Regions from separate parts of the Klebsiella sp. SYXHC3 genome, predicted to be linked through region 1. Evidence: predicted binding sites of a transcription regulator. Region 1 holds the regulator's gene; each other region holds the start of a gene.
The links. Region 1 encodes PurR, which represses purine synthesis genes. Its sites were predicted from a motif close to CANGCAAACGTTTGCNTG; they were not measured.
Positions count from the first base shown of each region.

Region 2: purT (formate-dependent phosphoribosylglycinamide formyltransferase) is a predicted target of PurR. The motif match lies at 1,298-1,315, and genes of this name have one in related genera.
Region 3: purL (phosphoribosylformylglycinamidine synthase) is a predicted target of PurR. The motif match lies at 1,410-1,427, and genes of this name have one in related genera.
Region 4: cvpA (colicin V production protein) is a predicted target of PurR. The motif match lies at 1,384-1,401, and genes of this name have one in related genera.

Region 1 is NZ_JBXUNG010000001.1:98,518-101,627, forward strand. It holds gene punC (purine nucleoside transporter PunC) at 1-242, opposite strand, end outside; gene punR (DNA-binding transcriptional activator PunR) at 355-1,266, shown strand; gene purR (HTH-type transcriptional repressor PurR) at 1,286-2,311, opposite strand; gene cydH (cytochrome bd-I oxidase subunit CydH) at 2,607-2,696, shown strand; gene AC2CGP_RS00470 (MFS transporter) at 2,856-3,110, shown strand, end outside.
Region 2 is NZ_JBXUNG010000001.1:1,014,890-1,017,999, reverse strand. It holds gene AC2CGP_RS05005 (bifunctional 4-hydroxy-2-oxoglutarate aldolase/2-dehydro-3-deoxy-phosphogluconate aldolase) at 1-25, shown strand, start outside; gene purT (formate-dependent phosphoribosylglycinamide formyltransferase) at 79-1,257, opposite strand; gene AC2CGP_RS04995 (YebG family protein) at 1,394-1,753, shown strand; gene AC2CGP_RS04990 (tellurite resistance TerB family protein) at 1,858-2,529, shown strand; gene ptrB (oligopeptidase B) at 2,652-3,110, shown strand, end outside.
Region 3 is NZ_JBXUNG010000011.1:26,487-29,596, reverse strand. It holds gene purL (phosphoribosylformylglycinamidine synthase) at 1-1,336, opposite strand, end outside; gene mltF (membrane-bound lytic murein transglycosylase MltF) at 1,510-3,110, shown strand, end outside.
Region 4 is NZ_JBXUNG010000001.1:1,391,673-1,394,782, reverse strand. It holds gene folC (bifunctional tetrahydrofolate synthase/dihydrofolate synthase) at 1-556, shown strand, start outside; gene dedD (cell division protein DedD) at 546-1,238, shown strand; gene cvpA (colicin V production protein) at 1,457-1,945, shown strand; gene purF (amidophosphoribosyltransferase) at 1,979-3,110, shown strand, end outside.

The DNA of each region.
Region 1 (3,110 bases):
ATAGCCAGCCCGGCGAGCAGAATCGGTTTCCGGCCATAGCGGTCCGACAGCGGCCCCCAGAACAACTGGCCGAGCGCGAAGCCCGCGAGGAATAAGCTCAGGCTGGCGCTAACCGATGCGGCAGAGGTGTTGAGGTCTTGCTGAATGGCGGCAAAGGCCGGTAGATACATGTCGGTGGCCAGAAAGCCAAGCACGCTCAGGCCGCCCAGCCACACTAAAAATCCTTTCCCAGGTTGTTGCATAACGTTCTCTTTCTACTGATGCAGGTACGATGCCGCAGAGTGTAGGGAGTGTAATCCGCCTTGTGAAACGCTATTATTTGTCACATGCATTCAAAAATTTTGCAGGCAGAATATGTGGTCTGAATATTCCTTAGAAGTGGTTGATGCTGTAGCGCGTAACGGGAGTTTCAGCGCCGCGGCGCAGGAGTTGCACCGCGTACCTTCGGCGGTGAGCTATACGGTGCGACAGCTGGAGGAGTGGCTTGCGGTTCCGCTTTTTGAACGTCGCCATCGTGATGTTGAATTGACCCCCGCCGGGCACTGGTTTTTGCAGGAAGGGCGTTCTGTTATCAAAAAAATGCAGATCACCCGCCAGCAGTGCCAGCAAATTGCTAACGGCTGGCGCGGCCAGCTGTCCATTGCGGTGGACGATATCGTTAAACCGGCGCGGATGCGCCAGATGATCGTTGATTTTTATCGCCATTTTAGCGATGTCGAACTGATCGTTTTTCAGGAAGTTTTCAACGGCGTCTGGGATGCGTTAGCCGATGGGCGGGTAGAACTCGCTATCGGCGCGACGCGTTCGATACCGGTGGGAGGGCGTTACGCTTTTCGCGATATGGGGATGCTGAACTGGCACTGTGTCGTCGCCAGCAGTCATCCGCTGGCGCAGATGGAAGGGCCGCTCAGTGATGACGTGTTGCGCAACTGGCCGTCCCTGGTGCGCGAAGATACCTCGCGCTCGCTGCCGAAGCGCACAACCTGGCTGCTTGATAACCAGAAGCGGGTGGTGGTGCCGGATTGGGAATCTTCAGCCACCTGTCTATCGGCAGGATTGTGCGTCGGGATGGTGCCAGGCCATTTCGCCCGCCCGCATATCGATAGCGGGGAGTGGACGGCCTTGACGCTGGAAAACCCATTCCCGGATGCCGCCTGCTGCCTGACCTGGCAACAAAGCGATGCTTCACCCGCTTTAAGCTGGCTGCTTGACTATCTTGGCGACAGCGAAACGTTGAATCGGGAGTGGTTGCGGGCGCCGGAATAACCGGCGCCGGAGGAGGGTGTTAACGACGATAATCGACGAACGGGCCGTCGGCAACCGAGCGGCGCTCGATAAGACGTGGATGCACCTCGATGGACTGCGACTCTTCGCGTTTATTAACAATGCGATCGAGCAGCATATTGAATGCCGCTTCTCCGAGCGAGTCCTTGGGTTGATGTATTGTGGTCAGCGCCGGGCTGAAGTAGCGGGCGTTGCGCACATTATCATATCCGATCAGCGAAATATCCTGCGGCACGCGCAGGCCCATTTCGTCGGCGGCGCAGATAGCGCCCATCGCCATGATGTCGCCGCCGCAGAACACGGCGGTTGGGCGATGCTGCTGATTAAGGATCTGCTGCATGGCGCGGTAGCCGGATTCCGGTTCAAAGTCGCCCTGAACAATCCAGTTTTCCGGCACATTGATATGCGCTTCTTTCATCGCCTGCATGAAGCCGGCAAGGCGCCCGGCGCCGGTGTTGCGCTCAAGCGGGCCCGGAATAACGCCAATTTCACGATGGCCGCGTTCAATCAGGTAACGGCCGGCGATATAGCCGCCTTCAAAGGCATTATCAATAACCGAGTCGGTAAAGTCCGCTTTGGCTTCGCCCCAGTCCATCACCACCATCGGAATATGACGATACTCTTCGAGCATACTGAGCACCGACTCAGGGTACTCGGAACACATCACCAGCAGGCCGTCAACGCGCTTTTGCGCCATCATCGACAAGTAGGCGCGCTGTTTTTCCGGATCGTTCCAGGCGTTGCCCAGAATCAGGGTATAGCCTTTCTGGAAGCAGCTCTTTTCTACGGATTCGATAATTTCAGCGAAATAGGCCGCTTCGCTGCTGGTGGCCAGCAGACCGATCGATTTAGTGTGATTGACTTTCAGGCTGCGAGCCACGGCGCTTGGCGAATAGTGGAGTTCTTTAATTGCCGCCCACACCGCATTGCGCGTCTCTTCCGCCACGAAACGGGTTTTGTTAATCACATGTGATACAGTTGTAGTGGAAACGTTTGCGCGTTTCGCTACATCTTTAATAGTTGCCATTACTTCTCACTCCAGACCTTGACCTGATCGTCTGATTATCGATACGTAAACGTTTGCCTATACACACCCTGTATACAATGCTCAACATTGCAACACCTGGGAAAACGACACAGAACGACAGGAAGGGGTCAATGGCCGATACGCTTTCAAATTAGCGTGGGATTTTGTCCTATCTCGCGGCAAAGGGGAAGAGCAAAAATGTGCATCACTCTAAATCCGGGAAGATTTTTGCATATTTTTGTGCAAAAATGAGCAAGCTCACTTTCTATGTGGGGATAATCAGGGGAGAAAATTGATGGACACAAATTTAAAGTTTTCGCTGACAACGACGGTTATTGTTTTGGGTCTGATCGTCGCCGCCGCGTTGACCGCGGTACTGCACTGATTCCAGCAGGGAGGGGGCTTCCCCTCCCATCCCGCCATTATTAGCAAATCTGCAAAAATCTTTTGTCATTTCGTTTACTTCTGTTTTTCTGTGATTGATGTCATGCTTTTGGCTTCTGATGTAATGCCGTGTCCTGAATCGGCCTGATGGAGTCTCTGAATGAAAATCAACTTTCCCTTACTCGCGTTGGCGATCGGTGCCTTTGGTATCGGTACCACCGAGTTTTCCCCGATGGGATTACTGCCGGTTATCGCCAAAGGCGTCGATGTTTCTATTCCGGCCGCGGGGATGCTGATTAGCGCCTATGCCATTGGCGTGATGGTCGGCGCGCCGTTAATGACGTTGCTGCTATCGCATCGCGCTCGCCGCAATGCATTGATCTTCCTGATGGGGATCTTCACCCTCGGCAACGTG
Region 2 (3,110 bases), 920 kb from region 1:
CGAAGCGGTAGAAGGCGCGAAATAATTTCTGCGCCTGTAATGACAGAAGCCCGGCACGCGTGAGCGACCGGGCTTTTTTTATCCCTTCACGACAACCGCGGCGGCGGCGGTTTTGGCGCGGCTGATGGCTTCATCGACGTTGTCAGCAACCGCCAGGGTCACGCCCAGGCGACGCGCGCCGGCGATTTCCGGTTTACCGAACAGACGCAACTGCAGACCCGCGCCGACGGCGGCCTGTAGATTGCTAAAGGTCACGTTCTCACTGGTTAGCTGCGGTAAAATCACCGCCGATGCCGCCGGTCCATACTGGCGGATGGCGCCGATCGGCAGGCCGAGGAAGGCGCGAACGTGCAGGGCGAATTCCGAAAGATCCTGCGAGATCAGAGTGACCATACCGGTATCGTGCGGGCGAGGGGAGACTTCACTGAAGATCACCTCATCGCCGCAAACGAACAATTCAACGCCGAACAGTCCATATCCCCCCAGCGCCAGCACCACTTTGCGGGCGATCTCCTGCGCGCGTTGCAGCGCGAGATCGCTCATCTGCTGCGGCTGCCAGGATTCACGGTAGTCGCCATCTTCCTGTCGATGACCTACCGGGGCGCAAAAGTGGACGCCGTCGACGGCGCTGACGGTGAGCAGCGTAATTTCAAAATCAAAATTTACCACCCCTTCGACGATGACGCGTCCGGCGCCTGCGCGCCCGCCTTGTTGGGCGTATTGCCAGGCGGCGCTGAGCTGGTCAGCCGAGCGGATAAAGCTCTGGCCTTTACCGGAGGAGCTCATCACCGGCTTAACGATACAAGGCAAACCAATTTCGTCGACGGCAGCGCGGAACCCCTCTTCACTGTCGGCAAAACGATAGGCAGAGGTGGGAATTTGCAGCTCTTCGGCCGCGAGGCGGCGAATGCCTTCGCGATTCATGGTGAGTTTTGCGGCTCTCGCCGTCGGCACTACTTTTTGCCCGGCCTGCTCCAGCTCAACAAGCGTGTCGGTGGCAATGGCTTCGATCTCCGGCACGATATAATCCGGCTTTTCTAAGGCGATCAGTTCACGCAGCGCGTCGCCGTGCAGCATATTGATGACGTGCGAACGATGGGCCACCTGCATCGCCGGCGCATCGGGATAGCGGTCGACGGCGATGGTTTCAATACCCAACCGCTGGCACTCAATGGCGACTTCTTTTCCGAGCTCGCCGGAACCTAATAACATTACCTTCGTGGCCGCGGGGCGCAGCGCGGTGCCTAATAAAGTCATAACCTACTCTCAGCGTAAACAGAACATGGCGCGCATTATAAACGAAAACGTTTGCGTCTGTCTTTACACGCGTAAGTTGAGAACAGCGGCGAAATTTGATATACTGTATATAAATACAGTATAAAGAGGCTGCACAATGGCGGTTGAAATCAAATACGTCGTGATCCGTGAAGGTGAGGAAAAAATGTCTTTTGCCAGCAAAAAAGAGGCCGATGCTTACGACAAAATGCTCGATTTGGCAGAGGTGCTCAATGACTGGCTGGTCACGTGCCCGCTGGAATTGGATGAAGCTCAGCGTGACAATATGTCGATGTGGCTGGCCGAGCGCAAAGACGCCTTACACCACATTCTGAAGTCAGGGAAATTGCCGGAAGCAGAAGAGCATGCTGAGGCGGCGGCAGAAATGCCGGAGTCTGCGCCTACAGAGGATGAAGCTCAGCCTGGTGCCGCCGAAGAAGGCGCCGCGAAAAAGCCGCGCAAAGCAAAGGCCGCCTGATAACCGGCGAAGCGGAAATTTTCGCATCTTTAGCCAGTCATAACATTTCCTGACGTCTTGTCGTTTAGGCTGATGGCATTGCATCTCGCGCTATGAGGAATGTTATGGCTAACTGGCTTAATCAACTCCAGTCCCTGCTGGGCCAGCAGGGCAATCCCGTCTCCGCTGAAAAATCTTCATCCGCTAAAAACCTGCTGCCCGGCGCCTTGGGCGGCCTTGCTGGCTTGTTGGTCGCCAGCAAATCATCGCGTAAGCTGCTGGCGAAATATGGCACCGGCGCGCTGCTGGTTGGCGGTGGCGCGGTGGCCGGCAGCGTGCTGTGGAATAAGTATCAGCAAAAAATGCGCGGCCAGCAGGCAGATATCGCGACACAGACATCAACAGCGTCTACCCAGGAACCGGTTGTGCTCGATGCGCGCAGCGAGCGGCTGATTACCGCGTTAGTCTTCGCCGCCAAAAGCGACGGTCATATTGACGAGCGTGAACGTCAGCATATAGAAGAGCAGTTGCGAGCGGCGAACATCGACGTGCAGGGCCGGGTGTTGATCGACAGGGTTTTAACCCAGCCGCTCGACCCGCAACGGCTGGCGCAAAGCGTGCGCGATGGGCAAGAAGCGCTGGAAATTTACTACCTCAGCTGCGCGGTAATTGATATCGACCATTTTATGGAGCGCAGCTACCTGGATGCGCTCGGTGACGCGCTTAAACTGCCTGAAGATGTCCGCGAAGAGATAGAACGCGATGTTCAGGCGCAAAAGCAGGCGCTTGATTCTTAAAAGAGAGCGTTCCGCTTGCATCGCTGGCCACTTTTGCCACCCTTATAGACACGACATCGTTCAGGGCGCACGATGCCCTGAGTGATTTTGTGATTCCATAATAAGACGCAGAAGAATAACGCATGCTACCGAAAGCTAAACGGATCCCCCACGCCATGACGCTACATGGCGACACTCGCATCGATAATTACTACTGGCTGCGCGATGACGAACGCGCGCGCCCGGAAGTGCTGGACTATCTCCATCAGGAAAATGACTACGGTAAAAAGGTGATGGACTCGCAAAGCAGCCTGCAGGAGCGGGTGCTGAAGGAAATCATCGATCGCATTCCGCAGCGGGAGGTCTCCGCTCCCTATAGCAAAAATGGCTACCGCTATCGCCAGGTTTATGAACCGGGCTGTGAATATGCGATCTACCAACGTCAGTCAGTGCTCAAAGAAGAGTGGGATGAATGGGAGATTTTGCTTGATGCCAACCAACGGGCGGCGAAAAGCGAATTTTACACCCTCGGCGGATTAGGCGTCGCGCCGAACAATCAACTGATGGCGGTGGCGGAAGATTACCTTTCACGACGTCAGTAT
Region 3 (3,110 bases), on a different contig from region 1:
TGTTCATCGCCGGGCCGCCCAGCACGATAAGCTTGGCGCCAACGGTGATTTCGCCCTTCTGGACGTGCTCGCCGCGGATGTTGCCAATACCGCCCGCCAGCATGATCGGTTTGTGATAGCCGCGCAGCTCTTCGCCATTGTGGCTGGTCACTTTCTCTTCATAGGTACGGAAGTAGCCATTCAGCGCCGGACGACCAAATTCGTTGTTAAACGCCGCGCCGCCCAGCGGGCCTTCGGTCATGATATCCAGCGCGGTTACGATACGCTCAGGTTTACCGAAATCCTCTTCCCACGGCTGTTCAAAACCCGGGATACGCAGGTTAGACACCGAGAAGCCGACCAGACCCGCTTTCGGCTTCGCGCCGCGCCCCGTGGCGCCTTCGTCGCGGATCTCGCCGCCGGAGCCGGTTGCGGCGCCCGGCCACGGCGAAATCGCCGTCGGGTGGTTGTGAGTTTCAACTTTCATCAGAATGTGCGCCGGCTCCTGATGGAAGTCATAGCGCCCGGTCTGGTAGTCGGCGAAATAGCGTCCGACTTCGGAACCTTCCATTACCGCGGCGTTGTCTTTATAGGCAGACAGCACATATTCCGGGTTTTTCTCGAAGGTATTTTTAATCATTTTAAACAGCGACTTCGGCTGTTGTTGGCCGTCGATAATCCAGTCGGCGTTAAAAATTTTGTGGCGGCAATGTTCCGAGTTGGCCTGCGCGAACATATACAGTTCAATGTCGTTCGGATTGCGGCCAAGCTTAACGAATGCGTCCTGCAGGTAGTCGATTTCGTCATCGGCCAGCGCCAGCCCCAGACGGAGGTTGGCGTCAATCAGCGCCTGACGTCCCTGGCCCAACAGGTCCACGCTGGCCACCGGTGTCGGCTGATGATGAGCAAACAGCTTCTCTCCCTCTTCCAGCTCAGTGAAAACGCTCTCCATCATGCGATCGTGCAGCTCCGCCGCAACGGCGTCCCACTGCGCATCGCTCAGACCCTGTGCTTCAACGTAGTACGCCACGCCGCGTTCCAGCCGCACGACCTGCGATAAACCGCAGTTATGGGCGATGTCGGTAGCTTTGGAGGACCAGGGGGAGATAGTGCCGGGGCGAGGGGTGACGAGCAGTAATTTACCGGTTGGCGTATGGCTGCTGAGGCTTGGGCCATATTTAAGCAGTCTGACCAGTCTTTCGCGCTCCTCATCGCTTAGCGGGGCGCTCAGGTCGGCAAAGTGAACATACTCCGCGTATAAGGTGCTAACCGGCAGGTTGGCCGCCTGAAAACGTGCCAGCAGTTTGTTGATACGGAATGCCGACAGTGCAGGTGAACCACGCAAAATATCCATCATAAGTCTCTCGTCTTCGAAGCTTTCAAGGTGAGCCAGGGGGAAACGGGCGCCATTATAGAGAATCCTGAGCCCCGACGAAACCGTTTGCGTAGAAATAAAATGATTCATCAGTTTTATCAATAAATGTGACATGAATCGCGAATATGTTGCCAACTGGCGCATTCTTAAGCAAAATGCCGCTCAACTTACGGCAACCTTTTACTTTTTCCGGATATACCCAGCTGAGGAACTCCACGCTGCAGAAAATTAACTATTTGAAAAAATTAAAGATTAATTATCTGCTGATCGGCGTCGTCACCCTTTTGTTGGCGGCGGCGCTGTGGCCGTCTTTACCGTGGATGGGAAAACCGGAGAACCGCGTTGCCGGGATCATTGCTCGCGGCGAACTGCGCGTAAGTACAATTAACTCGCCGCTGACCTACGCCGCCATCAACAACAAAGACTACGGTCTCGATTACGAACTGGCGAAACGCTTCGCCGATTACCTTGGGGTGAAGCTGAAAGTCACCGTGCGGCAGAATATTAGCCAGCTATTTGACGATCTCGATGCCGGTAAAACCGATATGCTGGCCGCCGGGCTGGTCTATAACACCGAGCGGGTAAAGAACTATCAGGCGGGCCCCACCTATTATTCCGTTTCGCAGCAGCTGGTCTATCGCGTTGGCGGTAATCGTCCGCGTACGCTGGCCGGGATCAACGCCGAACAGCTCGCCATCGCCCCAGGCCACGTCGCCCTCAACGACTTGCAGGCGCTGAAGGAGAGCAAATACCCGGACCTCAACTGGCGCGTTGATGAAAAGCGCGGCACCACCGCCCTGATGCAGGCGGTCATCGACGGCACGCTGGAATATACCGTCGCCGATTCCGTCGCCGTCAGCCTGTTCCAGCGCGTACATCCGGAGCTGGCGGTGGCTCTCGACATCAGCGATGAACAGCCGGTCACCTGGTTTAGCGAAAAAAGCGAAGACAATTCACTATCGGCAGCCATGCTCGATTTCTTTAATAGTATGAATGAAGACGGCACCCTCGCCCGCCTGGAAGAGAAGTATCTCGGCCACGGCAACGACTTCGACTATGTTGATACCCGCACCTTCCTGCGCGCGGTACAGAATACGCTGCCGGATCTGAAGCCGCTGTTTGAGAAATACGCCCGACAGATCGACTGGCGACTGCTGGCGGCGATTGCCTGGCAGGAGTCGCACTGGGATCCGCAGGCCACCTCGCCGACCGGCGTGCGCGGTATGATGATGCTAACCCGTAACACCGCCCAGAGTTTAGGTCTGACCGATCGTACCGATGCCGAACAGAGCCTCGACGGCGGCATGCGCTATCTGCAGGATATGATGGCCAAAGTGCCGGAGGCGATCCCGAAAGAGGAGCGGATCTGGTTTGCGCTGGCGGCCTATAATATGGGCTACGCGCATATGCTTGACGCAATGGCGCTGACTAAAAAACAAAAAGGCAACCCGAACAGCTGGTCCGACGTTAAGCAGCGTCTGCCATTGCTGAGCCAGAAGCCCTACTACAGCCGCTTAAAATATGGCTACGCCCGCGGCCATGAGGCTTACGCCTACGTGGAAAATATTCGTAAGTACCATATCAGCCTGGTTGGATATTTGTCTGAACAGGAAAGGAAAGCGGCGCAAGAAATGGCGATTGCCGAAGCTTATCCGGCCGTCGCGCCGGAAGAACTCGATAGCGAGCATAAAGAGTATGCGATGCCCTTCTTTAAATTCCGCGGCGAAAAGCTTGTCGACAACGTTAAGCTGAAGTT
Region 4 (3,110 bases), 1.3 Mb from region 1:
TACCGATGGTCAGGGCGAGTTGGCAGGGCTGCCGCTGCCGCAGGTTCCATTGCCCAACGCCGCGACGGCGCTGGCGGCGCTGCGCGCCAGCGGGCTTAACGTCGCTGAACAGGCGCTGCGCGACGGCATTCATCACGCCATGCTCCCGGGCCGCTTTCAGATTATCAGCGACGCGCCGCGGGTGATCCTCGATGTCGCGCATAACCCGCACGCGGCGGCTTATCTCGCCGGGCGTCTCAAAAGCTTAGCGAAAACGGGGCGCGTACTGGCGGTTATTGGTATGCTGCATGATAAAGATATCGCCGGAACCCTGGCGAATCTGGCGCCTGAAGTAGACGCGTGGTACTGCGCGCCGCTGGAAGGGCCGCGCGGCGCCACGGCGGACCAGCTGATTGCGCATCTGCGCGCGGGCCAACGTTATGACAGCGTAGCGCAGGCGTGGCATGCCGCTATGGCGGATGCCAAAGCCGAAGATACGGTGCTGGTGTGTGGTTCCTTCCACACGGTGGCGCATGTAATGGAAGAGATAGACGCGGGGAGAATCGGTGGCGAGTAAGTTTCAGAACCGTTTAGTCGGGACGATTGTACTGGTAGCGCTGGGGGTAATTATTCTCCCGGGTCTGCTCGATGGCCAGAAAAAACATTATCAGGATGAGTTTGCGGCGATCCCGTTGGTGCCGAAGCCTGGCGATCGCGATGAGCCGGATATGCTGCCGGCGGCTACTCAGGCGCTGCCTTCGCAGCCGCCGGAAGGTGCCGCGGAAGAGGTGAGAGCGGGAGACGCCGCGGCGCCATCGCTGGATCCTTCGCGCGTCCCGGTAAACAACAATAGCTTCGATGAAGTCCAGGAGCCGGTGGTGGCCGCCAAGCCGCAGCCGAAACCACAGCCGAAGCCGGTTGAGAAACCGCAGCCTCAGCAGGTTGCGCAGACGCCGCCTCCGGCTAAAACGCAACCGCAGCCGCAACAACAGCAGGCCGCGATTCCGGCGCCGACCGGGAAAGCCTATGTAGTGCAGTTGGGGGCGTTGAAGAATGCCGATAAGGTTAACGAAATCGTCGGTAAGCTGCGTTCCTCGGGCTTTAAAGCCTGGACATCGCCATCCACGCCGGTTCAGGGTAAAATTACCCGTATTCTGGTGGGGCCGGATGCGTCGAAAGACAAGCTGAAGGGGCAACTCGGCGAGCTGCAGCAGATTTCTGGTCTGAGCGGCGTGGTTATGGGATATAGCCCGAATTAAAATCCCACCCGCTCTGATTGGGCGAGCTGGCAGGCGGGTTAACCTGCTGAAACCCTTGCCGGATACGCCCTGAAGAGGCGTCAGGCAGTATGGCGTTGAATGTTTTTTCAGCGCCATTTTTATTTCTGTAGGGCACGGAAATCCCTACGCAAACGTTTTCTTTTTCTGTTAGAATGCGCCCCGAACCGGACGACAGGGCGTAAAATCGTGGGATGTATATGGTCTGGATTGATTACGCCATTATTGCGGTAATTGGTTTTTCCTGTTTGGTTAGCCTTATCCGCGGCTTTGTTCGTGAAGCGTTATCGCTGGTGACATGGGGATGTGCCTTCTTTGTCGCCAGTCATTACTACACTTACCTGGCTGTCTGGTTCACGGGCTTTGAAGACGAACTGGTCCGAAATGGGATTGCTATCGCGATATTGTTTATCGCAACGCTTATCGTCGGCGCTATCGTTAACTATGTGATAGGCGCTCTGGTAGAGAAAACCGGTCTGTCAGGAACAGACAGGGTGTTGGGGATCTGTTTTGGCGCCCTGCGCGGCGTGCTGATCGTCTCCGCTATTCTGTTCTTTCTCGATAGCTTCACCGGTATGGCAAAAAGTGAAGACTGGCAAAAGTCTGAGCTTATCCCGCAGTTCAGTTTCGTTATCAGATGGTTCTTTGACTATCTGCAGAGCTCGTCAAGTTTCTTGCCCAAAGCATAAGCGTTGGGATGTAGCTTAACGAGGAAAAGACGTATGTGCGGTATTGTCGGTATCGCCGGTGTTATGCCGGTAAACCAGTCGATTTATGACGCGTTAACGGTGCTTCAGCATCGTGGGCAGGATGCCGCGGGCATCATCACCATTGATGCAAATAACTGCTTCCGTTTGCGTAAAGCTAACGGGCTGGTGAGCGATGTGTTCGAAGCGCGCCACATGCAGCGTATGCAGGGAAATATGGGGATTGGCCACGTCCGTTACCCAACGGCAGGCAGTTCCAGCGCTTCTGAAGCGCAGCCTTTTTACGTTAACTCGCCCTACGGCATTACGTTGGCCCATAATGGCAACCTGACCAATGCCCACGAGCTGCGTCAAAAGCTGTTTGAAGAAAAACGCCGCCACATCAACACCACCTCCGATTCCGAAATTCTGCTCAATATCTTCGCCAGCGAGCTGGATAATTTCCGTCATTACCCGCTGGAAGCCGATAACATTTTCGCCGCGATTGCCGCGACGAACCGCCAGATCCGCGGCGCATACGCCTGCGTGGCGATGATTATCGGCCACGGCATGGTCGCCTTCCGCGACCCGAACGGTATTCGTCCGCTGGTGCTCGGCAAGCGCGATATCGGCGATGGCCGCACCGAGTATATGGTCGCCTCCGAAAGCGTGGCGCTGGATACATTGGGCTTTGAGTTTCTGCGCGACGTCGCGCCGGGCGAAGCGGTCTACATCACCGAGAAAGGCCAGCTGTTTACCCGTCAATGTGCGGAAAACCCGGTCAGTAACCCGTGCCTGTTCGAATACGTCTATTTCGCGCGTCCGGACTCCTTTATCGACAAGATTTCCGTCTATAGCGCCCGTGTGAACATGGGCACGAAGCTTGGCGAGAAAATTGCCCGCGAGTGGGAAGATCTGGATATCGATGTCGTTATTCCGATCCCGGAAACCTCCTGCGATATCGCCCTGGAGATTGCCCGTATCCTCGATAAACCCTATCGTCAGGGTTTCGTCAAAAACCGCTATGTCGGCCGTACCTTTATCATGCCGGGCCAGCAGCTGCGCCGTAAGTCCGTGCGCCGTAAGCTGAACGCCAACCGCGCCGAATTCCGTGATAAGAACGTGCTGCTGGTGGACGACTCTATCGTTCGCGGCACCACCTCTGAAC